2 regions of the Dyella japonica A8 genome follow, and region 2 is predicted to be linked to the other one. Evidence: predicted binding sites of a transcription regulator. Region 2 holds the regulator's gene; the other holds the start of a gene.
The links. Region 2 encodes HrcA, which represses chaperone genes, less so after heat shock. Its sites were predicted from a motif close to TTNGCACTCNNNNNNNNNGAGTGCNAA; they were not measured.
Positions count from the first base shown of each region.

Region 1: a site for HrcA is predicted at 13,370-13,396, ahead of groES (co-chaperone GroES). Genes of this name have one in related genera too.

Region 1 covers NZ_CP008884.1:41,469-56,138, forward strand. The annotation lists gene HY57_RS00195 (mitochondrial fission ELM1 family protein) at 1-181, shown strand, start outside; gene glnE (bifunctional [glutamate--ammonia ligase]-adenylyl-L-tyrosine phosphorylase/[glutamate--ammonia-ligase] adenylyltransferase) at 188-3,040, opposite strand; gene HY57_RS00205 (LTA synthase family protein) at 3,326-5,185, shown strand; gene HY57_RS00210 (hypothetical protein) at 5,429-5,878, shown strand; gene HY57_RS00215 (TonB-dependent siderophore receptor) at 5,942-8,344, opposite strand; gene HY57_RS00220 (FecR family protein) at 8,463-9,455, opposite strand; gene HY57_RS00225 (RNA polymerase sigma factor) at 9,452-10,006, opposite strand; gene HY57_RS00230 (VirK/YbjX family protein) at 10,006-10,980, opposite strand; gene groL (chaperonin GroEL) at 11,303-12,946, opposite strand; gene groES (co-chaperone GroES) at 13,003-13,296, opposite strand; gene HY57_RS00245 (class II aldolase/adducin family protein) at 13,655-14,305, shown strand; gene cutA (divalent-cation tolerance protein CutA) at 14,305-14,622, shown strand.
Region 2 covers NZ_CP008884.1:2,696,394-2,711,063, reverse strand. The annotation lists gene carA (glutamine-hydrolyzing carbamoyl-phosphate synthase small subunit) at 1-350, opposite strand, end outside; gene HY57_RS11315 (2OG-Fe(II) oxygenase) at 567-1,262, shown strand; gene HY57_RS11310 (sodium:calcium antiporter) at 1,304-2,311, opposite strand; yybP-ykoY riboswitch at 2,377-2,557, opposite strand; gene dapB (4-hydroxy-tetrahydrodipicolinate reductase) at 2,594-3,397, opposite strand; gene HY57_RS21595 (hypothetical protein) at 3,485-3,727, opposite strand; gene dnaJ (molecular chaperone DnaJ) at 3,746-4,870, opposite strand; gene dnaK (molecular chaperone DnaK) at 5,001-6,929, opposite strand; gene grpE (nucleotide exchange factor GrpE) at 7,091-7,609, opposite strand; gene hrcA (heat-inducible transcriptional repressor HrcA) at 7,696-8,748, opposite strand; gene recN (DNA repair protein RecN) at 8,942-10,612, shown strand; gene HY57_RS11275 (response regulator transcription factor) at 10,863-11,498, opposite strand; gene HY57_RS11270 (MASE1 domain-containing sensor histidine kinase) at 11,626-13,218, shown strand; gene fur (ferric iron uptake transcriptional regulator) at 13,791-14,210, opposite strand; gene HY57_RS11260 (outer membrane protein assembly factor BamE) at 14,287-14,670, shown strand, end outside.

The sequences.
Region 1 (14,670 bases), 2.2 Mb from region 2:
CTTCGTGCTGGGGTCCCTGCCTGCCAAACTGGAACGCTTCCACAAGTCCCTGCGCGACGTCGGCCTGCTGCACCCGCTCGACGCGACGAACACGCCGCCAGTACCGCCCCTGCGCGTCACCGCCACCATCGCGGCGACCCTGCGCGACCTGATCGCACTGAGGCAACGCCAGACGCCGTGAGCGGCATCAGAACAGGAAGCCAAGCTCCGCCGTCACCTCGCGCACATTGCTGCTGAGCCGCTCCAGTTCCTCGTCTCGCGGCGCGATGCGCGAACGCAGGTCCAGTGTGCAGGCGAGCGCGCGGTGCAGCAGCTCCGCGTGCGCCTCTGCAAACAAGCCGGCCTGCCGGCCGTCGAGCAGGCCGGCGTTGCGGCACGCCTCGATGAGCCCGGCATTGGCGGTGATGTTGAGCAAGGCCGGCCGCTCCGATGCATGCGCCAGCACCAGCCCCTGCAGCGCGAACTCGATGTCCAGCAAGCCGCCATGGCCCTGCTTGAGGTCGAACCACTGCGCGTCCGAGCGATCCCGCTCGGCGCGCCAGCGCTGGCGCATGCTGCTGACCTCGTGCAGGACGGAAGAGCGTTCGCGCGGTACTGCCAACACGTCGCGCCGTACCGCCGACAGGGCCGCATGCAGCGCCGCGTCGCCCGCCACCGGGCGTGCGCGCAGCAAGGCCTGGTGCTCCCACGTCCACGCACGGCTCTTCTGGTAGGCCTCGAACGCGTCCAGGCTGCTCACCAGCAGGCCCTTGGAGCCATCCGGCCGCAGGCGTGTATCCACTTCGTACAAGCGCCCACCGCGCGTCAGCACGGTCAGCCAGTTCATCACGCGCTGGGCCAACCGCTGGTACCAGCGTGAACCTTCCAGCGGCCGCGCGCCGTCACTCATCACGTGCGCGCGCTTGCCGTCGTAGACGAACACCAGGTCCAGATCGGAAGCGAAGCCCAGCTCCTCGCCACCCAGGCTGCCGTAGCCCAGCGCCGCAAAGCCCGTGCCCTCGCCCGGCAGCCGCCCGTGCTGCGCCGCCAGTTCGCGTTCGGCGAGCGCGGTGACCGCCAGCACGATGGATTCGGCCAGCACGGCGAGGCGGCGCGCGGTCGCTACGGCGTCGGCGCGCCCGTCGTTGAACGCCAGGCCCAGGCGGAACGCCACGCTGGCCTTGAATTCGTTGAGGCGCTCCAGTTCCGCCTCCGCCTCGCGCTCGTCCAGCGTGGCCAGCACGCGGGTGATCTCCGCGCTGATGTCCGCGCGCTTGAGCGGCAGCTGGTCGATGCGCGGATCGAGCACGTCATCCAGCAGCAGCGGCTGGGCGATCACACGTTCGGCAAGGAAGGCGCTCTCGGCGAACAGCTTCGCCAGGCGCAGGCGCGCCGCCGGCTGTTCCTCCAGCAGCGCCAGATAGGAAGACCGCCGCGCCACGGCCTGCACCAGCCGGCACAGGCGCAACAGGCAGGCCACCGGCGCGATGCTGTGGCGCGCCACCGCGAGCAGCTGCGGCATGAGGCGATCGAGCTGCTCGCGCGAGCGTTGCGACATCGCGCGCACCGAGGCCGCCTGCGACAGCTTCACCAGCGCCTCGGCGGCTTCGCCGCCCGGTGTGTAGCCGGACGCCTCCATCGCGGCCGCATCGAGCGATTCCGCGCAGGCGCGTTGCCAAAGTGCGACGTCGGCGACCGGCGCCGCCGCGGCACGGCCGCCCTGCGGCATCAGCACTTCGGCGAATTCCTCGCTGACCTTGGCGCGATGCTCCGCCAGTTGTTCGTCCAGCTCCTCCCAGGACGCATGGCCAAGGCCGAGCGCGATGCGCTCGCGGCTGAGCGCGTCTTCGGGAATGTCGTGCGTCTGGGCATCGCGCAACATCTGCACGCGATTCTCGACGCGACGCAGGAACACGTAGGCCTCGCGCAGTTCGCGCGCGCGCGCCGCGCTGATATGGCCGCGCGCTTCGCAGGCGGTCAGCGCCGGCAACAGGCCGCGCACGCGCAGGCTGGGCTCGCGGCCGCCACGGATCAGCTGCGTCAGCTGCACGATGAATTCGATCTCGCGGATGCCGCCGGGGCCAAGCTTCAGATTGTCGGCCAGATCCTTGCGGGCGACCTCGGCGTCGATCAGCGCCTTCATCTCGCGCAGGCCGGCGAACGCGGTGTAGTCGAGGTACTTGCGATAGACGAACGGGCGCAGCAGGTCCTGCAGCTGCTTGCCCGCATTGCGATCGCCAGCCACCGGGCGCGCCTTGATCCACGCATAACGTTCCCAGTCGCGCCCCTCGCTCTGGTAGTACTGCTCCATCGCTGAGAACGGCAGGGCCAGGCGGCCGGCATTGCCGAACGGGCGCAGACGCAGGTCCACGCGCGCGCAGATGCCGTCGACGGTGGGCTCATTGAGCAGGCGGACGAGTTGCCGGGTGAGGCGCACGAAGTATTCGCTGTTGTCGAGCGAGCGAGCGCCGTCGCTTTGCCCGCCGTGCGGATAGGCGAGCACCAGGTCGATGTCGGACGAGAAATTGAGCTCGCTGCCACCGAGCTTGCCGAAGCCGACCACCACCATGCGCTGCAGCTCGCCCTCGTGGCCCCGGCTGTGCCCATAGCGCGCGGCCAGCGCGTGCTCGGACCAGCGCAACGCCGATTCCAGCAGCACTTCATAGAGCACGCTGGTCGCCGACAGGGTTTCCGGCAATTCGTCCAGGCCGTTGACGTCGCGGAACACCAGCCTCAACGCCTCGGCATGACGGAACCGCCGCAGCTGCGTCAGGCACTCCGTTTCGTCGCTCGACAGCTTCAGCGCCTCGATGCGCGCGCTGGCGTCGCCGCCCGAGCGCAGGCGTTCCAGCCCCTGCGGCGCAAGCAGCTGCGGCTGGCGGAACCAGGTATCGAAGGCGAAGTCGCTGGCGAGCAGGGTGCGCCGGATGCGCTCGGCCACGCCGGCGTCGTCGTGCAGGGGTACGCCCATCTGGCGGCAGCGTGCGATCAGCTCGCCGTAGCGGTCGTCGATCAGGGCGCGCAGTGCCGGGGATTCCGAGGGCTTGTTGATGACAGTCATCCAACCATTCTGCCGTAGTGTCGTGCGCATTGCTGCGTGCGCACATGCTTTTGCCCAACCGCCAGATGACCGGGCCATGACCGGAGGCGCCCCGTCGCGGGCCCCGGCGTGCGCGGCGGCGCGACATGAGGCGTTGTCCGGACCGCGCCAACGGCCGTGCGCCGGCGCAACGCCGAACAAATGGTTCAGATCCGGGTCATTACAGTCCCGTGTCCGAGCCATGACAGCCATCCTCAGGGTGCCATGCCCATGTCAGCGACTCCACCCGCGCCCACGGCGCGCTCCATGCCGGTTCGTTTTGCGCTGATCCTCGCGTTGGCGACCGTATTCACGCTGTTGACCGGGGTGGTCGACGGCGGCGGCGGCGTGAGTCCCGCGCAAGCGCTGAGCCAGCCGGTGTTCCTGGCTGCCAACGCCCTGCCTGGTCTGCTGCTCGCATCGCTGCTGCTGGTGCTGAGCCGCCGGCCATGGCTTTCCTTCGGCTTCGCCTTCCTGCTGCAGACGGTGGTGTACGCCATCAATGCGCTGAAGATGAGTCATCTCAACACGCCGCTGATGCCCGCGGATTTCCGCATGCTGGGCCAGTTGCGGCGCGGCGGCCTGAAGCTGCTGGGCAGCTATCTCCCGGGGAACCCGTGGCCCTACCTCGCACTGGCCGTCGCCATCGCGGTGATCGTGATCGCCTGGCGCATGGAGCCCCCCATGTTCGCGCGGCGCACGCGCGGCAAGCGCCTGGTGTCCGGCCTGGCCTTGCTCGCCCTGATCGGCACGCTGTTCGCCGGCATGCCGGGCTGGATGAAGATCTACGGCGGCCGCCACCTGTGGCTGGAACCCTGGTCGGCGACGGCCACGGCCGAGCACTCGGGCCTGGTCAGCTCACTGATGATGTTCCACCTGCACCAGGGACACGCGCGCAGGAAGCCCGATGCGGTCGCCGCCCGGCAGTTGATCGACCGCTCGGACACGGCACTGCGCGAGCGCCTGCAACTACCACTGCACGGTGCCACCGAAGCGCCCGACATCGTGGTGGTGCAAAGCGAATCCTTCTTTGACCCCTCCATCATGAAGGGCTACGAGGCGGCCAACCTCACGCCCAACCTGCGCCGGCTCGCCGCGCAGGGCCAGAGCGGTCCGTTGCATGTACCCACCTATGGCGGCGGCACCATCCGCACCGAGTTCGAAGTGCTCACCGGCCTGTCGCTGCGCTACTTCGACGACCTGCAGTTCCCCTATCTGCAGATGAACCACAAGGTGGTGCCCAGCATGGTGCGCGTGCTGCGCTCGCATGGTTACGAAACCATCGCGCTGCACGGCAATGACCCGGGCTTCTGGAATCGCAGCACGGCGTTCCGCGCCATCGGCTTCGACCGCTTCGTGTCGCGCTCGTCCTTCCCTGCCAGCGCAGCGATGGATGGCAAGTACATGGCCGACAGCGCGATGACCGACGAGATCATGGCGCAGCTGAAGAACGCCGGCCCGCCGCAGTTCCTGTTCGCCATCAGCATCGAGGCGCACGGCCCCTACGACGTGCCACCGGCCGACACCGCCGAGCGCGATGCCATCGCCGTGCCTGAAGGCGTGACGGGTGCGAACCGGCTGGAGCTGCAGAACTACCTCTACCACATGCGCCATGCCGACCAGGAACTGGGCCGGCTGGCGGAGCTGCTCTCGCATCGCGAGCGGCCCACGCTGCTGCTGTTCTATGGCGACCACCTCCCCGCGCTGACCGATGTCTACCGCAGTACCGGTTTCGTCGACGGCAAGGACATGCTCAGCCAGGCCGGCACGTGGCTGCTGGTCGACCCGCGCAACCCCTCGCCGGCCCGACAGGCATCGCTGGCTTCCTGGATGTTGCCCGGGCGCCTGCTGGAACAGGCCGGCGTGCACGATGACGCCTACTTCGCGCTGACCCAGGTGATCGCGCCGCAGCTCGCCACGCTGACCCACGCACCCGGTGCGCCGCCAGAGGCCGAAGACCATTCCGAACAGCAGGAGGACGACGACATGGCCAACGTCGCCCTGCTCCGCATGAAGGGCAAGCTCGACGACCTGTTGCCCAGGGCCGCGCTGCAAACAGCCGGCGTGCTGGAAGACGTTCCCGTCTTCCCCATGGAGGACGTCGACGCCTCCGGCGCCCGCCAATAACGGCTTCCTAACGCGTCCAACCAAATGGACGTCCAAACGAAATGAGCACGGCGGCCGTTTCCCGGGCTTTTCAAGCAGGCTGAAAGCGTTTTCCAACAGGCTTCATAACCACGATTCATCGATCTGTCTGCGCGCTAAAGGGAGCCGGTTTCGTTCAGGTTCGGTAGAGCGATCTGCGTCTAGCTTGAGCCCCAGCCACGAAGCAACGCCTTCGCTGGCAATCCCACATTGGAGGTTCACCCCATGCGTAAGACCATGCTTGCCGCTCTCTTCGTCACCGCCGCTTCCGTTCTGACTGTTCCGGCGTTTGCGCAGGACTCTGCTCCGGCCGCGAAGACCGAAGCAAGCGCGACCACGTCGGCCACGGCAGCGAAGGATGCGATGAAGTCGTCCACCAGCGCCGCCGCCACCGTGAAGGAAACGGCCAAGTCGACCACCGACGCCGCTTCGACGGCCAAGGAAGCGACCAAGTCGGCGACCGAAGCCGCTTCGACCGCCAAGGAAACGACCAAGTCGGCGACCGAAGCCGCTTCGACCGCCAAGGAAACGACCAAGTCGGCAACCGACGACGCTGCTGCCAAGGCCAGCGAAACCGGCCACAAGGCCAAGCATCACGCCGGCCACAAGGCCAAGGCCGCCGCGACGGACGCCACCAAGGCTGAAAGCAGCACGCCGGCCACGCCGAAGCAGTAATTCGTTCCGCGTCATGTGAACCGGGCCCCGGGAGGCAACTCCCGGGGCTTTTTCGTGCGCGGCTCAGAAGTCGTAGGTGCCCGAAAGGATCACACTGCGGCGCGTGCGCAACGGCACATAGGTCTCGTTGAAATCGGCGGAATAGAGCGTGCGCGCGAAGAGGTTCTTCACGCCCAGCGTCATGCGCCAGCGATCGGTGCGATAGGACACGTTGGCATCCACCTCCGCCTGTCCCGGCGACGGGTAGTAGGTGCTGTAGTCCAGGCTCTGTCCCAGCGAGCGGCTGCGCGCCACCACGCCCCCGGCCAGGCCCCAGCCCTTCAGCGTTCCGCCCGGGAACCAGTAACTGGCCCACAGGTTGAAGCGCTGACGCGGCGAACCGGACGGAGCGGTGCCGTCGTGGTTGGTGATCAACGCGTTGGTGTAGCTGCTGGTGATGTCCAGACCCGGCGCCAGGCGGCCGGCGAGTTCGATCTCCAGACCGCGATTGGTCTGCCCCGGCCCCAGGCTGGCGAAATTGGGCAAGGCTTCCAGGAAGACGTAGCTGTGATCGAGCGCGATGCGATACAGCGACACCGTCAGCCACGCCTGCTCATGGAACAGATTGAACTTGGCTCCCGCCTCCAGCTGGTGCGACAGCGCGGGCACCAGCGGGCGGCCGTTCTCGCCCAGGTACGACAGCGGCTGGAAGCCATTGCTGGTGCCGCCGTAGAAGGCGATGTCCGGGGTGAGCTTGTAGACAAGGCCGGCGTTCGGCACCCACTTGGTGCGCCGTGGCGTCCACGGATTGCCCTGCGCATCCGTGGTCTGCACCTCGTAGGCGGCGCGGCGCAGCGCCATCAGCATGTCCCAGCGCTCGCCCAACGCCAGTTGGTCCTGCAGGAACAGGCCGTTGTCGACCGACCAGGGCGTGCCGGCCAACGGCAGATTGTCCTGCGCTTGCACGACGGCAGACACGCGCGGCAGCGCGGGATCGGTAAACAGGTTGTAGACCCCGCCGTCATAGTCGTGCACGAGGTCATCGGTGTGCCCCACGCGCGAGCGCGAGTAGTCCGCGCCCAGGGTGATCGTGTGCGTGACGGGGCCCGTGCCGAACACGCGGATGAAATCGTTCTGCAGCGAGTAATAGGCGTCGCTGTACCGGTAGGCCTCGGCCACCGGATCCACGGTGCCGGACGCCGTGGGGTTGTACATCGTCCAGCTTTGCGAGTCGTTGCGCTGCTGGACGTACTGTCCACGGCTGCGCCAGGTCCAGGCATGGCCCAGCTGCTGGTCCAGCAGGTAGTACAGGCGGTTGGTCTGGTAGTTGGCGTAGTCGTACGGGTTACCGGTAAGCAGCCCGAACGGCGTGGCACTGCCCAATGAGTCGCCCAGCACCACAACGTGATCGGGCATCGGCAGGCGGTTCAGGATGCGCTGCGCACCGACCACCAGCTGCGTCGTCGACGTGGTCCAGCCGATCGACGGCGCGAGGTAGGCGCTGCGGCGATGACGGTAGCCCTGCGGCGAGCGGTCGGCGTACTGACCCGACATCACCAGGCGATAGGTGAGCCCCGCAGCGTGCCCCAGTGGACCGGCCAGATCGAGGCCCGCCTGCGCCTGGCCCTGCTCGCCCAGCGTGTAGCTGAACTCGTGCACCGGCTGGCTCTGCGGCTGCTTGGTGGTGACGTTGACCAGACCGCCGAAACTGTTGCCGTTGGAGTCGCCGAGGATCGATTGCGGCCCCTTCATGACCTCCACCCGCTCCAACGCGATCAGCGGAGGGAAATCGCCGGAGCCGGCATTGCTGTTCGGCATGCCGTCGATCAGGCCGTTGCCGCTGTAGAAGCCGCGGATCTGGAACAACGGCAAGCCGCCGGAACCCGGCACGTAGGACACGCCCGCCACATTGCGCAGGACGTCTTCGACGGACAGCGCCTGCTGCGACGACATCACTTCCCGAGTCACCACGGTCACCGATTGCGGCACGTCGATCAGGTCGGCGTCGTTGCGCGAACCGATGCTGGTGAGCGACGCCTTGAAGCCCTCGTCGCGCCCGACCAAGGCATTGGCCTCGACCGCGGTCAGCTCCCGGATCTCCTCGCGCGGCACCGCCGAAGCCGATTTCTTTCCCGGCTGCTCGGGCATGGTCACTACGACGGTGCCCTTGCCGGTGAACTCGTAAACGAGCCCGGTACCCGCCAGCAGCTTCGCCAGCGCGGCCTGCATGGTGAGGCTGCCCGTGGCGCCCGGCGAGCGAAAACGCGCGATGGTGCCGCCCGCCGTCAGGATCTGCACATTGGCCTGCTTGCCAAAGGCGATCAAGGCGGTGGCCAGCGGCTGCGCGGGAATGGCGAAATCCAGGAGCGGGCCCTGCTGCGAAGGCTCCGGCGTGCTGCGCGCAGCGGCGACGGAGTTGCCCGGCACCGCCAGGCAAACCGACATCCACAGGCCGCCCGACAGCAGCAGCGTCGCAGCTTTCCTCATAACCCCCGCTTCTTCGCAAGCGAAAGTCACGAGTGTGACATGCGTCGTGGCGCTTGTGGCACCAACGTTGCCGCATGAATGCTTTCTGTCGACTGGCTGTCAGGTCAACGCAGGATCTTCAGTGTTGCGCCGGCTTGCGACGCGCATCGGACAGCACGGTCTGCCCGCCGGCTTCGCCCACCTGCAACGGCAACACCTGCGGCAGCGCACGCAGCCAGTCGTCGATGGCGTCGGCCTTGACGGTACCGGTGAAGGTCAGCGTATCGAGCTCGGCATCGGCGATGCGCAGCGGTTCCACGCGATAGCGATTGATGTTGGCCACCACCACCGACAACGGCTCGTTGTCGAACTCCAGCCGCGCGTGGCGCCAGGCGGCGGCGTTGGCGGGGTCGCTGGCGGTAACGTTCATGGCCGCGCGCGAGGGGTCGTAGGTCACCGACTGGCCGGCCACGGCTTCCAGGCTGTTGTGGGCGCCGCCGGTGGCATCGGCCACGCGCACGCGCCCTTCGGCCATGGCCACGGTGACGTAGTCGCCGGTGCGGCGCACATTGAAGGCGGTACCGATGTCCTCGACGGTCACGTCACCGGCACGGACGCGGAACGGGCGGGACGCGTTGTGCACGACCTCGAAATAGGCCTCGCCATCGGCAAGGTCCACCTCGCGGCGACCATGGCTGAAGCGCGTGGTCAGGTGCGTGGCGCCGCCCAGGGTCACGCGCGTGCCGTCTTCCAGCGTCACCTCCCGCTGGGTGGCGATGGCGCTGGCGTAGGTCTGCGAAGTGACCGCCGTGGCCATGGCATGCCAGCCGACGTAACCGCCGACCGCGGCCACCACGGCGGCCGCGGCGGCGGCGGGCATCCACCAGCGGACGCGCTGCACCTGCGCCGGCGCGAATTCCGCCAGCAGGCGTTCGCGCGACACCTCGCCCAGCGCCTGCAAACGTGCGGCCAGTTCGGTCACGCGCTCGAACGCGGTGAGGTGCGCGGGATCCTCGTCGGCCCAGGCCAGCCACTGCTCGGTCGTCCGTTCCGTGGCAGCGGGGTCGCGCAGTCGCACCCACCAGTCGGCGGCGACACGCAAGTCTTGTTGATTGAGTGGGTTGGCCATCATGGCATCTCCGGTTCGTCCACCCGCGCCCGGCAATGAGCCAGGGCATTGGCGACGTGATAGCGCACCATGCGCTCGCTGATCTTCATGGCCCGCGCGATAACGCTAATCTCGCAGCCGTCGATGACATGCATGACGAAAGCCCGCCCGGTCTTGGCCGGCAGTTCGCGCAACGCCTTGTAGAGCTCCTGCAATTGCGCGGTGGCATGCACGTGGCGCTCGGGAATCGGTGCCAGGTGCAGGTCTTCGTCAGGCGCATCCACCGGATGCTCCGCCCTCACCTGCCGCGCGCGCAAGCGGTCCACGGCCAGGTTCGAAGCGACGCGGAACAGGTAGGCGCGCAGCGAATCCACCTGCTCGGGCTTGTCCATCGTCACCAGGCGCACGTACGCCTCCTGTGCGACTTCCTGGGCATCCGACAGCGAATTGAGCCGGCACTGCAGGAACGCGACGAGCGCACGGTTGTGGTCGCGGAACAGGTCGGCGATGCGCAGTGCGAACGCCGGATCGAGGTTCACGCCCGCGTTGGCGGGCGTGTTGGCACGTCTGTCCACTAGGCTGCCCTGGTTACGTCGGCAAGCGGCGGCAAGGCCTCCATGGCTACCGACGCCTCCATCGCGTCGCGCCACCACGATACCGGGCGCAACACATCATTCAACAGTTTCACCGCTTCCCAGCGCAGTTCCGCGCGACGCCTGAACAAGGCGCGGCGCTTGCTTTCCACTTCCACTTCCGTGCGGTGATGCAAGCTGGCGGGCAACAGGAACCAACCGTCCTCGACAAGCACACCGCCCTGCTCCAGCCAGTACGCATCGTAATCGGAGAACATCCGCGAACGCCCCAGCAACGGATGCGCCGCGTTCCCCACCGCAAGGATACGCCGCAGGCCACACTGGCCGGCAAACGCATAGGCCAGCACCAGCATCAGCTGCTTGGGCCGCATGCCGTGCATGTTGCGGGTCAGCTCGCGCACCGTCTCCCGTCCATGGACGCCGGCCGGGCCCTGAATGCAGCCGATGGCCAGCGTGTCATCGTCGATGAGCGTCATCACCAGCCGGTAGAGCGTGCGGTCATGCGCATCGGTGAGCTCGATGGCCAGCTCGCCTTCGCAGGTCATGTGCGCCGGCGGCCGCAGGTGCAGCCGGACCTCGCTGCCGTCCTTGAGCGTCAGCGCACCCAGCGTGGCGCGGCCTTGCACATACACCGCCTCGAACAGCTCCGCCGACCAGCGCTCGAGCAACAGCCGGTAGTGCGCCTTCAGCGCCTGCAGGCGATCCTCGCGATGCCACCGGCGATTCACGAACCGGTGCTGGTGGCGCTCCTGCAGGCGCGGATCGCAGGCCAGGCAGGCGCGCAACAGGGGGTGCGACCCCAGGAATGACAGATAGCCGTGGTGGCGCAGCGGCATGCCCAGCGCGCGCACCACGTACTTGGCAGCCATGAGGGCGCGCTGCCCCGCATGCCCCTCCCAGTCAGGGCGGCTACGCAGCGAGCGCCACCACACCTGCAGACCAGGGTGGCCATCCATGGCCGGGGGTTCCTTGGGTCCAGTCGCCAGCGGGCCGGGGAACCCCGCCCACCGCAGTTCGCGCTCCAGGGAGCGTTGCGCCGCATAGGCGCAGCCGCTAGCCGCGAACACCAGATCGGCGTCCAGAGGTTCCTCCCCTGGCTGAAGATTCCTTTCGTTCAAGGCTCGCCGACCCGCTGAAGACTGTGACAAGGACTAAGACGGCCAAGCCACGCAAAACGGAAATGGCCGGACCCTCTTTTTTGCTTTTTTTTCGTCGCCCAAAAGAAAACCCCGCACAGGGCGGGGTTTTCTCGTACAGCGATGCCTGGAAGGCGTGGACTTAGAAGTCCATGCCACCCATGCCGCCCATGCCGCCCGGCGCACCGTGCGAATGGCCTTCGTCCTTCTTCGGCACTTCGGTCACGGCCGCTTCGGTCGTGATGATCGAGCCGGCCACCGAGGCGGCGAACTGCAGGGCCGAACGGGTCACCTTGGTCGGGTCCAGGATGCCGAAGGCAATCATGTCACCGAACTCGCCGGTGGCCGCGTTGTAGCCGAAGTTGCCCTTGCCTTCCTTCACGGAGTTCAGGACGACCGACGGCTCGTCACCAGCGTTGGCGACGATGGCGCGCAGCGGAGCTTCCAGGGCGCGACGGGTGATGGCGATGCCCAGGTCCTGGTCAGCGTTGGCACCCTTCAGGCCTTCGATGGCCTTGAGCGAACGGATCAGGGCGACGCCGCCGCCCGGCACCACGCCTTCTTCAACGGCTGCACGGGTAGCGTGCAGGGCGTCTTCGACGCGGGCCTTCTTTTCCTTCATTTCGACTTCGGTGGCAGCGCCGACCTTGATGACGGCCACGCCGCCAGCCAGCTTGGCCACGCGCTCCTGCAGCTTCTCGCGGTCGTAGTCCGAAGAGGTCTCTTCGATCTGCGCCTTGATCTGGCCGATGCGCGACTGGATGCGGTCGGCTTCGCCGGCGCCGTCGATGATGGTGGTGTTTTCCTTGGTGATCACCACGCGCTTGGCGCGGCCCAGGTCCGTGATGGTGGCCTTGTCGAGGGCCAGGCCCACTTCCTCGGAGATCACCACGCCGTTGGTCAGGATGGCGATGTCTTCCAGGATGGCCTTGCGACGGTCACCGAAGCCCGGCGCCTTCACGGCGGCGACCTTGACGATGCCGCGGATGGTGTTGACCACGAGGGTGGCCAGCGCTTCGCCTTCCACTTCCTCGGCGACGATCAGCAGCGGCTTGCCAGCCTTGGCGACGGCCTCGAGGACCGGCAGCAGCTCGCGCACGTTGGAGATCTTCTTGTCGTGGATGAGGATGAACGGGTCGTCCAGTTCAACCTGCTGCGACTGCTGGTTGTTGATGAAGTACGGCGAGAGGTAGCCGCGGTCGAACTGCATGCCTTCGACGACGTCGAGTTCGTTCTCGAGGCCCGAGCCTTCCTCGACGGTGATCACGCCTTCCTTGCCGACCTTCTTCATCGCGGTGGCGATGATTTCGCCGATGGCGGCGTCGGAGTTGGCGGAGATGGTGCCGACCTGGGCAATGGCCTTGTCGTCAGCGGTCGGGTTGGAGAGCTTCTTCAGCTCGGCCACGGCGGCGGTGACGGCGTGGTCGATGCCACGCTTGAGGTCCATCGGGTTCATGCCGGCGGCCACGGCCTTGAGGCCTTCCTGGATGAACGCCTGGGCCAGCACGGTGGCGGTGGTGGTGCCGTCGCCGGCCACATCGGAGGTCTTGGAAGCGGCTTCCTTGACGATCTGCGCGCCGATGTTCTCGTACTTGTCGGCCAGTTCGATTTCCTTGGCGACGGAGACGCCGTCCTTGGTGACGGTCGGTGCGCCGAAGCTCTTCTCGAGCACGACATTGCGGCCCTTCGGACCCAGGGTGACCTTCACGGCATTGGCCAGGGTGTTCACACCCTTGAGCATGCGCGCGCGGACGTCTTCGCCGAAGCGGACTTCTTTAGCTGCCATTTCTGTAATTCCTTAGATTTGAGTCGTTGGTAGGGGAAGAGATGCGGGAGAGGCGCTTAGCCTTCGATCACCGCAACGATGTCGTCTTCCTTCAGGAAGACCAGCTCTTCGCCGTCGATCTTGATTTCCTGGCCGGCGTACTTGCCGAACAGCACGGTGTCGCCTTCCTTCACGGACATCGGGCGGACCTTGCCGTCTTCCAGGATGCGGCCGGTGCCGGCAGCGATGACCTTGCCGCGGGTCGGCTTTTCGGTGGCGCTGTCGGGGATGACGATGCCGCCAGCGGAGACGCGCTCTTCTTCGAGGCGCTTGACGATGACGCGATCGTGCAGCGGACGCAGTTTGCTCATGGTGTGGGCTCCAGCTTCGGTTGGATGGTTGAACAGGATTCGGTACCCCGGAGCGGCGCCATTGCTGGCGCTGTTAGCACTCCCGGTAGGTGAGTGCCAATAATAGCGACGCAATAGCCCCCCGCAAGAGGTGCCGGTCCGGTGGCTGAAACTTCCAATGGGGGAGCCGCGAGGGCCTTTCAAGAGCCGCCGGGGCGGAAAGTGGCGAGATTTTCTCTCCATGAGAGTGTCGCCAAAGGCCGGACTTTTGCCCGTCATCCCCGCGAAAGCGGGAATGACGCGCTCTTCGGGGCCCCTATCGACAAGGTGCGGCGGGACCGACGACCATGCCGGCCTGATCCCCGGAGGCCACCCACCCGTGAGCGATGAGCTGACGCTACGCCTGGACCTGGTAGCCCAAGGGGCCCGGCTGGCCGCTTCCGGCCTGAGCCAGGGCACCTCGGGCAACCTAAGTGCCCGTTGTGGCGACGGTTTCCTGATCACGCCCAGCGGCACACCGTACGAGGACATCACGCCCGAAGGCATCGTTAGGGTGGATCGCGACGGCCAGTGGCCCGCCGGCCAGCGTCCTTCCAGCGAGTGGCGCTTCCACCGGGACATCTACCTCGCCCGCCCGGATGCCATGGCCGTGGTCCACGTTCACCCGCCGTACGCCACGGCGCTGGCGATGTGCCGCAAGGACATCCCGCCCGCCCATTACATGATTGCGGTGGGCGGTGGGGACTCCATCCGCTGCGCCGACTACCACACCTACGGCACCCAGGCCTTGTCCGATGCCGTGCTGGCCGCGCTCGAAGGCCGATTGGCCTGCCTGATGGCCAACCACGGCATGATCTCGCTGGGCAGCACGCTGGCGCAGGCCATGTGGCGGGCGGTGGAGGTGGAAAATCTGGCCCGGCAATACGCGTTGGCGCTGCAGCTGGGCACCCCGGTGATGCTGACGGACCACGAAGTGGCTGACGTGCTCGCCAAATTCGCCAACTACGGGCTGATGTCCTCGAGGTCGTGATGTCCGATACCGTCCTGCTCTGCTACTGCACCTGCCCCGACGCCGCCAGCGCGCAGAAGCTGGCCGAGGCCCTGGTGGGCGAACACCTGGCCGCCTGCGTGAACCGCATTCCGGCGGTGGCGTCCACCTATCGCTGGAAGGGCGAGGTGGTGACCGACAGCGAGGAGCTGTTGCTCATCAAGACCACGGCCGAGCGCTTCCCGGCGCTGAAGGAGCGGCTGGTGGCCCTGCATCCGTATGAGTTGCCGGAGCTGATCGCCGTGCCGGTGGCTGAGGGGCATCGTCCTTATCTGGATTGGGTGCGGGATCCGGGGTGATCCCCAGAGAACCTGTTCACCCATCACCGCCCCCTCACCGTTCCCGCC
Region 2 (14,670 bases):
CGACGGGTATCGATGCCGGCAATGGCAACGATGCCGTGGCGCTTGAGGTAGTCGGGCAGGCTCTCGGTACTGCGCCAGTTACTGGCTCGGCGCGGTACGTCACGCACGATCAAGCCGGCGGCATGCACGGTGTCGGACTCTTCGTCCTCGACATTCACGCCGGTGTTGCCGATGTGCGGATAAGTAAGGGTAACGATCTGTTTGGCGTACGAGGGATCGGTGAGGATCTCCTGGTAGCCCGTCATGGCGGTGTTGAAAACCACCTCGCCGACGGTTTCACCAGTCGCGCCAACGGCGTAGCCGTGGAACACGCTGCCGTCTTCGAGGGCAAGCAGAGCAGGAATAGGCATGGGAGGACCGCCTTTAGGTGCAGCAAGGCCCGCAAGCCGCAGCAAAGCAGGCTTGTGGACCTTAGTCGAGGAATGTTTCAGGGCGGGTAACAATGATAGGTGCAAGCCCCCCTGGTGTCCACCCGGAACTGCTGAACATGCGGAGAAATCCAGGCCAACCGGCGCATGTCCGCAGCGTTACACTTAACCAGCTGCCTTGCCCATGACCGGATGTCCATGAACTCAGCCGTGTTGCTCGATCCCGCCCGCCTCGACCGACCGGATACGGACGTGCGGATGGAACCCTTCCCCTTCCTGATCGCCCACGGGCAGTTGCCCGACGAGGCGCGGGGGGATCTGGAGCGGGACTTCCCCCGCTATGCCAGCGCCGGCTTCTTCCCTTATGACGCCAGCGACTGCGGTCCGTCGGTGAACGCCCTGGTGGAACGCCTGAGCTCGGCCGAGTTTGCCAGCGCCATCGGCGAGCGGCTGGGCATCGAGGGCCTGGGCCGATACCCCACCCTGATCACCCTGTGTCGCTCGCTCAACAAGCGCCACGGCACGATCCACACCGACAGCAAATCCAAGGTGGCCACGGCACTGCTGTACCTCAACAACCTGTGGCCGGACAGCAGCGACGGCTGCCTGCGCTTCCTTGGCAGCATCGACAACATCGACAGCATGGTGGCCCCGGAACTGAAGCCCCTGTATGGCGAATTCGCGGTGTTCAAGCGCTGCGACAACTCCTTCCACGGTCACCTGCCCTACGAGGGCGAGCGCCGCGTGATCCAGGTCGCCTGGCTCACCAGCGAGGAAGAAAAACTGCGCAAGACCAAGCGCGGCAAGTTTTCACGGGCCTTCAAGCGGATCTTCGGCTCGCTCGATCGCAAGCTTGGTGCCGACCGCGACCGCAACGCCGCCCACAAGGACTGACGTGCGCGGCGCCCAAGGGGCGCCGACGCCTCAGCCGTCGATCAGAGATGGCTGCCGTAATGCCACGCGATGTACGCGGCGAACACGCCATACAGCAGCCCCACCGGCACCAGCCAGCGCGCATCCACGCGCCCACGGCGGAACAGCCACCACAGATAGACCACGGCAACGCCGGTAAGCACACCAGCCACCATCAGCGGCGCGTCGAACAGCCACGGCGTGCCGAACAGCGCCAGCGAGCTGGGGATGGTGGCCTGGATCATCATGGCGCCAGAGATATTGGCCAGCGCCAGGCGCTCCTTGCCCTGCCGCACCCAGATCAGCGCATTCATGGTCTCAGGTAGTTCGGTGGCCACGGGGCTGAGTACCAGCGCCACAAGATGCGGCGACAGCTGCCATGCCACGCCGATGGCTTCGATCTGCTTGACGAAGGTGTGCGAAGCGAGCGCAATCACCAGCAACGCCAGCGTCGTCTGCGCGGCCACCCACCAGAACGAGGGATTGGCCTCGTTGGGCCGGAGCTTCAACGGTTCGAGTTCTTCTTCCTCGGGCGCCGTATCCGACGCCTTCAGCTCGCGCCACACGTAAAGGCCATACGCGGCAAGAAAGAGCACGCCCAGCCATGGCTTCAGCGCGAACGCGACCAGGCCAAGCCCGCACTTCACCACGAAAATGGCGAGGAACCACGACTGGTCGCGAGCCAGCCGCCCATGCTCCACGCGCACCCTGTGGTCCGCGCGCATGAGCCGGTGACGATTCATCCATAACGCCACGCCCACCACGGCATAGGCGATGGTGGCGAGCACCAGCGGGCCACCCAGTGCGGCGCCGACGCCAATGTCCCTCTGCTCCGGGGTCTTGCCCAGGATGACGGCCACGAAGGTCACGGCACTCTCGGGCAGCGCCGTGCCGAACGCGGCCAGGATCGTGCCCGTCGCCGTGGCGCCCAGATTGAGCTTCTGGCCGAACCACTCCACGCCGTTGACGAAGTACTCGCACGCGAGATAGATCGCGCCAGCCGAAAGCAGGAACAGGAGAGCGGTGAGCATGCTTTTTCCAGGGCCGGGCGAGCGGAAAACCATTGGCTCAGCGACGCGGGCTCGCCCGGCCGGGTGAGCGCGTCGTGGCCAAAGGTCTCGCCGGGCTGCCGATGCCGCAAGGCATCGGTGCCATCCACGCCATGAAGCGAAGCGCTTCAAGTCTGTTGACGCGGATTCCTCTGGAGCCGCCACCGGGGACCGGTCGCGAAGGGGTGAGGATGGCTACTCCCCAATGACAATCCCCAAGATTTTAGGGGCTGGAACGCACCCGGGCAAGCGGCCGGGCGACGGTCAGTGACCGGCGCGATCGGCCAGCATGGCATCCAGATCGTAGTCACCTGCCACCCGGCCGCTGAGCCAATGGGCGGCCTCCAGTGCGCCGCGGGCGAAAATCGAGCGATCCGTAGCCCGATGGGTGAGCTCGATACGCTCGCCCTGCCCCATCAGGAACACCTCGTGCTCGCCCACCACGTCGCCCCCACGCACCACGGCGAAACCGATGGTGCCAAGCTCGCGCGGGCCGACGCGCCCCTCGCGCGCGTACACCGCGCTTTCGCGCAGCGAGGTGCCGCGCGCCGCCGCTGCCGCCTCGCCTAAGGCCAGGGCGGTGCCCGACGGTGCGTCTTCCTTGCGGTTGTGGTGCGCCTCGATGATGTCCAGGTCCCAGTCCGGCAGCGCCGCCGCCGCCTGGCGAAGCAGGCGCGTAAGCACGGCCACGCCCAGGCTGAAATTGGCAGAGCGCAGCAACGCGATACGCGCGGCCGATGCGTTGAGCCGTTGCGCAAACGTCGCATCAAGACCCGTCGTGCCGGTGACCAGTCCCACGCTGTTGGATTCGCAGTACGTCAGCGCCTCGGCCAAACCCGCCGGGCCGCTGAAATCCACCACTACGTCCAGCGTTCCCGGGGCCGGCCATTCGTGCGAATAGGTCAGCGCGCCGGCACAGGCGTCAATCGGCTGCCCGAGCTTCGACGAAGTCGGCGAAGCAATGGCGGCGACCAGGATGAAGCGGGCATCGTCCTTGACCAGCGCAAGCAAAGCCTGCCCCATGCGACCGGTGGCGCCATTGATGGCGAGGCGAACGGGCTTGGGCATGGGGGCTTCCTGGATGGCGGACAACGAAGTGGCGATGCTACTGCGTGCAGGCATGGTTGTGCACGACGGTATCCCGTCCCTCGAAAGTCATTCCCCGCGGGAATAAAGAGCGTAGAGGCATCCCTCGCCCTCTTTCTCGTCATTCCGGCGCAGGCCGGAATCCAGTGGCGAGTAGGGCACGATCTTCGCAGGGGCTACCAGCCATTGTTCAAGCGCGTCGCAATAACCGACCGTTGTCGCTACTGGATTCCGGCCTGCGCCGGAATGACGAGCAAGGGGACTGAGGCAACACAAAAACAAAGCCCCGGCATTCGCCAGGGCTTCGGACATGCGACACGTACCGCCGATTTATGAGGTAACGCGCGACCAGAACTGCTTGACACCATCCACCCAGGTCTTGGCGCGCGGCGTGTGCTTCTCCGCTTCGCCATGGGCGAACGTCGTTTCAAGCTGTTCCAGCAAGTCGCGCTGCTGCTTGGTCAGGCGCACCGGGGTTTCCACCACCACGCGGCAGATCAGGTCGCCGGTACGGGCGCTGCGCACGGACTTCACGCCACGTCCGCGCAGGCGGAACATCTGGCCGGTTTGCGTTTCCGGCGGGATATTGATCGGCACTTCGCCTTCCAGCGTCGGCACGAGCAACTCCGCGCCCAGGGCAGCCTGCGCGAAGCGGATCGGCAGTTCGCAGTGCAGATCGTTGCCTTCGCGCTGGAAGATGTCGTGCTCGCGCACGCGCACTTCCACGTACAGATCGCCGGCTTCGCCACCGGCCGGGCCAGCTTCGCCCTGCCCGGTCAGGCGGATACGGTCGCCGTTGTCCACGCCCGCGGGAATGTTCACGGACAGCGCACGCGTCTCTTCCAGACGGCCCTCGCCATCGCACTCCTTGCAAGGCTTCTCGATCATGTGGCCGCTGCCGCCGCAATGCGGGCAGGCCTGCTGGATGGAGAAAATGCCGTTCTGCATGCGCACGCGGCCGTGGCCTGCGCAGGTCTTGCAGGTCACCGTCTTGCCGTCGGCGGAGCCGCTGCCGTTGCAGTGGTGGCAGTTGACCTGGGTGGGAATCTCGATCTTCTTTTCGACGCCGAACACGGCCTCTTCCAGATCGAGCTCCATGATGTAGCGCAGATCGGAGCCGCGACGCGAACGTCCGCGCCCGCCGCCGCCCATGCCGAAAATATCGCCGAAGATGTCGCCGAAGATGTCGCCCATGTCGCCAAAGCCGCCGCGACCGCCGCCCATGCCGTGCTCGAAGGCAGCATGGCCGTGCTGGTCGTACATGGCGCGCTTCTGGTCATCCGACAGAACTTCGTAGGCCTCCTTGGCCTCCTTGAATTTCTCCTGTGCGTGCGGATCGTCCGGGCAACGGTCCGGGTGGTACTTCATCGCCAGTCGACGGAACGACTTCTTCAGTTCGACCTCGGTGACGGTGCGCTCCACCCCAAGGATTTCATAGTAATCACGCTTGCTCATCGTTGCATCCGGCATGGATCGCTCACTTCCACATGAATCGAGCGATCCATGTCTCCTCAACAAACAGCCCGCGGCCAGACTCGAGTCCGGACGCGGGCTGCGTCAGATCGGCAGCGCCGACCGGCCAATATTACTTCTTGTCGTCCTTGACTTCAGTGAACTCGGCATCGACCACGTCGTCCTGACCGGCCGAGGAGCCGCCCGCCTGATGGCCGGCATGGGCACCGGCATCGGCCTGGGCGCCGCCCTGGGCCGCGGCGTAGAGGGCCTGGGCCACCTGCTCGAGCTTCTCGATCTTCGACTCGATGGCGCCCTTGTCGTCGCCGTCCTTCACCTTCTCAAGGTCGGACAGCGCACCCTCGATGCTGCTCAGCTGTTCGCCCGGCACCTTGCCGCCGTGCTCCTTGAGCGCGCTGCGGGTGGCGTGCACCAGCTGGTCGGCCTTGTTGCGGGTGGCGACGAGCTCGTGGAACTTCTTGTCTTCTTCCTTGTTGGCCTCGGCGTCGGCCACCATGCGGGCGATCTCTTCCTCGGACAGGCCCGAACCGGCCTTGATTTCGATCTTCTGTTCCTTGCCGCTCTTCTTGTCCTTGGCCGACACGTGCAGGATGCCGTTGGCGTCGATGTCGAAGGTCACTTCGATCTGCGGCATGCCGCGCGGCGCCGGCTCGATGCCCTGCAGGTCGAACTTGCCCAGCGACTTGTTGGCGCTGGCACGCTCGCGCTCACCCTGCAGCACATGCACGGTCACAGCGCTCTGGTTGTCGTCGGCGGTGGAGAACACCTGCGAGGCCTTGGTCGGCACGGTGGTGTTCTTCTCGATCAGCTTGGTCATCACGCCGCCCATCGTCTCGATACCGAGCGACAGCGGGGTGACGTCGAGCAGCAGCACGTCCTTCACGGTACCGCCCAGCACGCCGCCCTGGATCGCGGCGCCGACAGCGACGGCCTCGTCCGGGTTGACGTCCTTGCGCGGTTCCTTGCCGAAGAAGTCCTTCACCGACTCCTGCACCTTGGGCATGCGGGTCTGGCCACCGACGAGGATCACCTCACTGATGTCGGACACGCGCAGGCCGGCGTCATTCAACGCGGTGCGGCACGGCTCGATGGTGCGCTTGATCAGGTCTTCCACCAGCGACTCGAGCTTGGCACGGGTCAGCTTGATGTTGAGGTGCTTCGGGCCGGAAGCGTCGGCCGTGATGTACGGCAGGTTCACTTCGGTCTGGTGGCTGGACGACAGCTCGATCTTCGCGCGCTCGGCGGCGTCCTTCAGGCGCTGCAGCGCGAGCGGATCCTTGCGCAGGTCCATGCCCGTGTCTTTCTTGAATTCTTCGACGAGGTAGTCGATGACGCGCATGTCGAAGTCTTCGCCACCCAGGAAGGTGTCGCCGTTGGTGGCCAGCACTTCGAACTGCTTCTCGCCGTCGACTTCGGCGATCTCGATGATGGACACGTCGAACGTGCCGCCGCCGAGGTCATACACCGCCACCTTGCGGTCGGCGCCCTTCTTGTCCAGGCCGTAGGCCAGCGCGGCCGCGGTCGGCTCGTTGATGATGCGCTTGACGTCCAGGCCGGCGATGCGGCCGGCGTCCTTGGTGGCCTGGCGCTGGCTGTCGTTGAAGTAGGCCGGCACCGTGATCACGGCTTCGGTGATGGTCTCGCCGAGATAGTCTTCGGCGGTCTTCTTCATCTTCATGAGGACCTTGGCCGAGATCTCCTGCGGAGCCATCTTCTTGCCGTCGGAGGTCTCCACCCAGGCGTCGCCGTTGTCATGCGCGATGATGCCGTAGGGCACGATGTGCAGGTCTTTCTGCACTTCCGCGTCGGTGAACTTGCGGCCGATCAGGCGCTTCACCGCGTAGAAGGTGTTCTTGGGGTTGGTCACGCTCTGGCGCTTGGCCGGCGCGCCCACCAGGACTTCGCCGTCCTTGGTGAATGCAACGATGGACGGCGTGGTGCGGTCGCCTTCCGAGTTTTCGATGACCTTGGCGGTGGTGCCGTCCATCACGGCGACGCACGAGTTGGTCGTGCCCAGGTCGATACCGATGATTTTACCCATGTTGTCTACTCCCGAATGCTTTAAGCGACCCCTCGGCCGCGATCTGATTTGTCAGATGGGGCCCGGCACGTACCATCTCAATGCCGGCAAGACCCCGTATGCCTTTCCGCCGAAGCCCGCAGGGGACGCCGTTCAGGCGCCCTCGACCGCGAGCCGGGGCGTTACTCCTTGGCGACCGCCACCAACGCGGGGCGCAGAAGCCGGTCGTTCAGCACGTAGCCCTTCTGGAGCACGCTGACGACCGTGTTGGGGGCCGCGCCCGGGGCCTCCACCATGCTAACGGCGTGATGCTTGTCCGGATCCAGCGGTTGCCCCACTGGGTCGACCTGCACCAGGCCATTGTTCTCGGCAATCTTCAACAGCGACTTCAGCGTCAGCGCGATGCCCTCGCGCATGCTGGCCACGTCACCGCCTTCCACCTGCAGGCCGCGCTCCAGGCCGTCGTAGACGGGCAGCAGCTCGTTCAGCAGCTTCTCGTTGGCGAAGCGGCGGGCCTGCTCCACGTCGCGGTGCAGGCGGCGGCGCTGGTTCTCGATCTCCGCCTTTTCGCGCAACACGGTGTCGCGCAGCTCCACGTTGTTCGCCTCCAGCTCCGCGATGCGCGCCTTCAGCGCCTCCAGCTCTGCGCTGGCCGCGTCGCCCTGCGCCCCGGTGGGCGTCGTTGGATCGTTGCTTTGCATGAATCACTCCAAGCCTTATCCGTGGCCGGCACCAAGCGGCACCAACCGTCAATCACTTGCGGGTAAAACCCCGCCTCCCGAGCGCGTTATAAGGTCGTCGCGACGCGATTCAAGGCGTCGCTGAGCAAACCGGCCGTTGCCTGCACCACGGGAATCACCCGCTCATAGGCCATGCGGGTGGGGCCGATCACCCCGACCGCACCCAGCACGCGCCCCTGGGCTCCGTAGCTGGCCGTGACCACGCTGCAACCATCCAGCGCCGCAAACCCTGATTCTTCGCCGATGAACAGGCGCACGCCAGGGGCTTTGGCGCACACTTCCATGAGCTGCAGCAGCTCGCTTTTCTTCTGGAATGCCTCGAACAGCTCGCGCAGGCGCTCCAGGTTGGCCAGCTCCGAATAACCCATCAGATTGGTCTGGCCGCTGACCAGTACGTCGTCGCTCTCGCTCTGCGGGGCGAACGAGGCCGCCGCCAGTTCCACCGCGCTGGACATCAGGCGGTTGAGCTCGCCACTGGCCTCGCGCAGTTCACGCAGCAGGTGGCCCCGGATGTCGTCCAGGCGCAGGCCGGCAAACTGGGCATTGAGATAGTTGGCCGCCTGCTCCAGCTCGCGGCCGTCCAGCGGCCTGGCCAGTTGGACAATGCGGTTCTGCACCTGGTTGTCCGAAAACACCAGGATCACCAGCACCCGGGCATCGGGCAGCGCCACGAAATCGATGTGTCGCAGGGGGAAGTCAGCCTGCCGCGGCACCGTGACCACGCCGGCGAACTGCGTCATCGCCGACAGCAAGGTCGAGGCGTTGCCCAGCAGGTCGCGGGTGGTGGTCGGGCCCGGGGGCAGCTCGCGGCGCAGGCGCGCCATCTCGTCCTGCGGCAGGGGCTGCAGTTCGATCAGGCTGTCCACAAACAAACGCAGGCCGCGCGGCGTCGGCACGCGCCCCGCCGAGGTATGCGGCGACGCCACCAGGCCGGCGTCTTCCAGGTCGGACATGATGTTGCGGATGGTCGCCGGGCTCACGTCCAGCCCGGAGGAGCGCGACAGCGTGCGCGACCCTACGGGCTCGCCATCGGCGAGGTACTGGGCAATCAATGTGCGCAGGAGTCGGCGTGCGCGGGCATCGAGTTGGGCGGCAGGCATGCTGTAGCAATCCGTGAGACACAAAAGAAATAAGGTCTGGCGGCAAAGTTTGCAAGAAAGGGGACAGGGCCGGGGGGCGGGCGTGGCAAAACCGGGGTGTGGCGGAGTCATGCCATCGCCCAGGCATGCACCCCACTAGCCGCGCCCCATCCCCTCCCCTTTACAATCCCACGACTTCACCACGTCGCCGCCCATGCTCACCTCGCTCTACGTTCGTCATTTTGCCGTCGTCGAAGAAGCCGAGATCGCCTTCGGCCCGGGTCTTACCGTCGTCAGCGGCGAAACCGGCGCGGGCAAGTCCCTGCTGGTGGACGCCTTGATGCTGCTGGCCGGCGCCCGCGCAGACAGTGGCATGGTGCGCGCCGGCAGCGATCGCGCCGAGCTCACCGCCGAGTTCGACCTGAGCGAGCTCCCCGAGGCCCGCGAGTGGCTGCACCGCGAGGAACTGGACGAAGAGGACGCCTGCCAACTGCGCCGCGTCATCCGTGCCGAAGGCAGCTCGCGCGCCTGGATCAACGGCCGCCCGGCCAATGCCAGCCAGCTCGGCGAACTGGCCACGCTGCTGGTGGAGATCCACGGCCAGCACGAACACCAGGCCCTGCTGTCGCGGGCACACCAGATGGAACTGCTCGACGCCTACGCCGGCAACGAGGATCTGGTCGCCCAGGTCCGCGAGCTGGCCCAGCAATGGCGCGAGCTGGGCAACCGCATCCGCAAGCTCAGCGGCGGCGACGACCGCGAGCAGCGCATCGAACTGCTCAGCCACGAGCTGGGCGAACTGGAAAAGTGGGCGCTGCCCGCCAACGAACTCACCGAACTGGAAGTCAGCCACAAGCGCCTGGCCAACGCCGGACGCCTGGCCGAGGGCGCGGGCGGCGTGGTCGAACTACTCGATGGCGACAGCGAATTCGCCCTTCGTCGCGCCTTGGGCCGGGCCCAGTTGGAGATGAGCAAGCTCGCCGCGCTGGACGATCGCCTGGCGCCGCTGCTGGACCTGCTGGACAACGCCTCCATCCAGCTCAGCGAAGCCGCCGACGGCCTGGGCCGTTATGCACTCGATGTCGATCTGGACCCGGAGCGCTACAGCGAAGTCGACACCCACCTCACCCGACTGCACGAACTCTCGCGACGCCACCGGGTGCCCGTTCCCGAACTTCACGACAAGGCCGCCGCGCTACGCGAGGAGCTCGGTGAACTCGAAGGCGCGGGCGACGCCTTGGAAAAACTCGCCAGCCAGCGCACGCGCCTGCAGCAGCAGTACGACGAGCAGGCCGGCAAGCTCAGCGCCTCGCGTCTGCAGGCCGCCGAACGGCTCGGTGGCGAGGTCAGCGCCCTGATGGGCGAGCTGGGCATGAGTGGCGGCCGCCTCGTGGTCGAACTGGAAGCCACCAGCGACAGCGAGCCCGACGCGCAAGGCCGGGAGCGTTGCGAACTGCTGGTCAGCGCCAACCCCGGCCAGCCGCCGCGCGCCCTGCGCAAGGTCGCCTCCGGCGGCGAACTGGCGCGCATCAGCCTGGCCATCGAAGTGGCCACGCTGGGCAAGGACACTATCGGCACCATGGTGTTCGACGAAGTCGACACCGGCATTGGCGGCGCCGTGGCCGAGGTGGTGGGGCAGAAGCTCCGCGCCCTCGGCGCGCAACGCCAGGTGCTGTGCGTCACCCACCTGCCGCAGGTGGCCGCGCAAGGCCATGCGCACCTGCGCGTGAGCAAGGCCAGCGACGGCGAATCCACCCGCACGCGCATCGAGAAGCTCGATGCCAACGGTCGTCGTGACGAACTGGCGCGCATGCTGGGCGGCGTGGAGATCACGCGCGAAACGAAGGCCCATGCGAAGCAGATGCTGGAGCGGGCGCAGGTTTGAGGCTGCCTGCGCCGCATCACACAGGCCATTGGCGCTAGCCCCAGCCCCAGCCCCTCGCCAACGCCAACGCCAACGCCAACGCCATATTTCCCTCACCGTCATTCCGGCGAAAGCCGGAATCCAGTGACTTTCTTCACTGAAGCGAAAGTGCCTAAAAGCAAAGGCACTGGATTCCGGCTTTCGCCGGAATGACGGTGAGGGGAATGGGTGAATCTATCAAGCTGGCAGGCGTGCGCTACCGACGTCGCAGTCAGTTCTTCCGCGGCAACAACCCACGCTCGGCGGCCATACGATAGAGGTCGAGCTCCGACCCCGCCCCCAGCTTCCCCATCAGGCTAGCGCGATGGATATAGACAGTCTTCTGGCCAATACCCAGCTCACCCGCCACCTGCTTCGGCGCCCGGCCCGCCGCCAGCAGCAGGAACACTTCGCGCTCGCGCGCGGTGAGCCGGTGGATGGGGTCGCGTGCTTCGCTGGGCCGTTCCGCGCGTCGCTTGCGCAGGTCGGAACTGAGGAAGCATTCGCCCTGCATCACGGCGCGCAGCCCGGCCACCAGTTCTTCCGGTGCCACGCCCTTGGTGACATAGCCGCTGGCACCGCGGCGCAGGGCTTCCGATACGTAGGGTTCGCCGTCGTGCATGCTCAGCACCACGATGCGCGTGTCCGCAGCGACGCTACGCAGATGCTCGATCAGCGGCAGCCCGCTGCCATCAGGCAGCGAGAGATCGAGTGCCACGAGATCGGGACGACGTGAGCCAACCGCTTCGACCGCATCGTCGGCGCTGCGGCATTCCGCAACGACCTCCAGATCCGGTTCCATTTCGATCAGCCGCTTGAACCCCTCTCGTACGATGGCATGGTCGTCAACCAGGACAATGCTGTACATGGGCCCAATGTATAGCAGGCCAAGGGCCTGTTTACGATCTCGCACTGCGGCAGGGCCCTCCGGGCCGAACGCGAAAGGGCGCTGGAATGCCGCCTAAACGCCGCCCGGCGCCATGTACCATCGCCGGATGCGACCGAAATACTCCCTGCCGGGCTCGGATCTGCTCCTTGGCACCGGCTACTTTCTGCTCTGGCTGTTGCTGTGGCCGACCGAGCAACCCTATTGGATGCTCCCCTACGGCCTGCGCTTCGGTGCGCTGCTGCTGGCCCCCATGCGGATGTGGCCGTGGCTGCTCGGTGCCGAGTTCGCCGCCAGCGGCCTGATCGCCTCGTTCCACCCGCTGCCGCTGGGCTGGCGCTATTTCCTGCTGGGTGCGCTGCCCGAGCCCATCGTGTCGGCCATCTGCCTGTGGCTGATGCGCCGGGCCAAGCTGCACGCCAGCCTCCGCGACCCCGAGGATGTCGCCCGCCTGCTGCTGTCGGCCGCCTTCACCGTAGCGGCCACCACGGCCACGGATGCCGTGATGCTCGCCCTGATCCACGCCGCCCCCGGCGCGGACATGATGATGCAGGCGCTGGGCCAGGATCTGCTGGGCAACTACGTGGGCGTGCTGCTCGTGGTGCCCTTGCTCGTGATGTTGCTGCGGGCCCGCCTGGACAAGCGCGGCCTCGGCCGGCTGCTGATGGACGGCCTGCTGGTGCTGCTGCCCTCGCTAGCCATCCTGCTGGTGCTGTCCTCGCATGAAGCGCCGCAGCCGCAGTTCGCCCGCGTGCTGTCACTGGCACCGGTGCTGTTCTTCGCGTTCCGGCACGGCTGGCGCGGCGCCAGCCTTTCCATGCTGATTTCCAGCCTGGGCATGACGCTGGTGGATCATCTCTCCGGCCACGGCGCCCCCGGCGCCGCCGGCGAGCTGTTCCTGGCCGTGGCCGGCACCGGCGCGCTGATGCTGGGCTCGGCCACCGACGCCCTGCGCCGCAGCAGCGAGCGCGTGGCGGAACAGAACGTCTATCTTGCCGCCGTGAACCGCCGCCTGGACCACCTCGCCCGCCAACTGCGCGACGCCGCGCGCGGCAACCTGCGCACCGAGGAAAACCAGCGCCGCCACATGGCCGCCGAGCTGCACGACGAACTGGGCCAGAACCTGACGGCCATCCAGACCCACCTGAAACTCGCCCAGTCGCGGCTCGCCCAGGCCGGCATGGACGACATCGGCGTGTCGATCAACGCCATCATGGGTCACATGCGGCGCGCCCTGCACCGCCTGCTCGACGATCTGCGCCCCGCCGTGCTCGACGAGTTCGGCCTGCTACGGGCGCTGGACGAAGGCCCGATCCGCGACCTGCTCACCGCGGCCGGCGTGGCCTATCGCACCGAACTTCGCGGCGACCCGCGCTTGCTCGACGACGACACCCGCACCGTGGTCTATCGCCTCGTGCAGGAAAGCGCCACCAACGCCGTCAAGCACGCCCACGCCGACACCTTCCAACTGCGCCTGCGCATCGGCGAGCGCCAGGGCGTGGCGCTGGCTTTGCTGGATATCCGCGACAACGGCATCGGCCTGCCGGCCCGCATGCCCCGTGGCGGCCGTGGCATGCAAGGCATGCGCGACCGGGTGACATCCCTGGGCGGCCTGTTCAGGGTTCGCCCCGAAGCGCAAGGCGTTCATCTACGCATATTGTTGCGAAGCAACACGCAAACTGGTGACGCAGCGCGCACTTAGGAAACGTTACATAGGAAATTTTCCGATACCCGACGTGTGAAGGCTTCGTTACGCTGGATCCATCGATGTGGGGGAGCCACCATCGCAAGATGGTGAGCCATGCCAACCGTGGGGACGGTGGGCATGAAGAACGGCAGGATGCCGTTCCGCCGGTATCGGTGGCACGCCCAGGTTACGCGAGCAACTCGCCTTTCTCTGGAGCCATCCGGTAACGGATCAAGCCGCAGGGCGGACAGGAGTCCTCCCGCGGCTTTTTTTATGGGCGCTCGCCAATGCCCTCGCCCCGTTTGCAGCCTCTGCCCAGGCCTTCACAAAGGCGCTGGATCCCAGCTTTCGCTGGGATGACGGCCCGATGAGGCGGAGAGGTATTTCCTAATGACGGGCCACGGTCAACCCAGGCTGTGGTCGAACACCGAAACTAGCTCGTCATTCCACAGCTCGTCATCCCAGCGAAAGCTGGGATCCAGCGCCTTTTCCATAGGCCAGCCCTCGCAGGCCACGCCCCACTCAAAAAAACAAAAAGGCCGATGGCGTCACCGCCACCGGCCCAGGCGCCTCGCTGCCCGCACTGCTTATTTGTGGTGGGACTTCTTGGGCCGCACGTACAGCACCAGGCTGTGGTCCTCGATGACATAGCCGTGGCGGGCCGCAATTTCGTGCTGGAGGCGCTCGATCTCCTCGCTGACGAACTCAATGACCTTTCCGCTGTCCACATCAATCATGTGGTCATGGTGCTTGCCACGGTCCAGCTCGTAGACGGCCTGGCCGCCCTCGAAATTGTGCTTGACCACGATGCCGGCGGCCTCGAACTGGGTCAGCACGCGGTAGACGGTGGCCAGCCCGATGTCCTCCTGGTGGGACAGCAGGCGCTTATAGATGTCTTCGGCGGTGAGGTGGTGGGCCTCCTCGTCCTCGAAGATCTGCAGGATGCGCATGCGGGGGTGGGTCACCTTAAGCCCGGCTTTGCGCAGTTCTTTGGTTTCCTGTTCCATAACAAACTCCACGCACGCGGCGCCACAAGGCCGTTAGTGTATCATCCGACACCTTTACGATCCGGACGCAACACGCATGCACAAGCTGATTCGCACGCTGGGATTCGCCATGCTGGCTCTGTCGCTGGCCAGCTGCCGTCTCGTCTACACCCCAGACGTGTCGCAGGGCAACCTGCTCGACAAGAAGACCGTGGATCAGCTGCAGCCGGGCATGACCAAGCGCCAGGTGCTGGTGCTCATGGGCTCGCCCTCGGTGAACTCGCCGTTCAACCAGAACCAGTGGGACTACGTCTCCACGCAGCAGCATCGCGGGGGCGACATCAAGATCCACACGCTCAAGCTCACCTTCAACAACGATGTGCTGGTGCGCACCGAGGGTGACTTCTTCGCCGAAGACGCCCAGAAGCTGGTCAACGACACCAAGAAGTACCACGCCAGCTACCCGGTCGACGAAACCAAG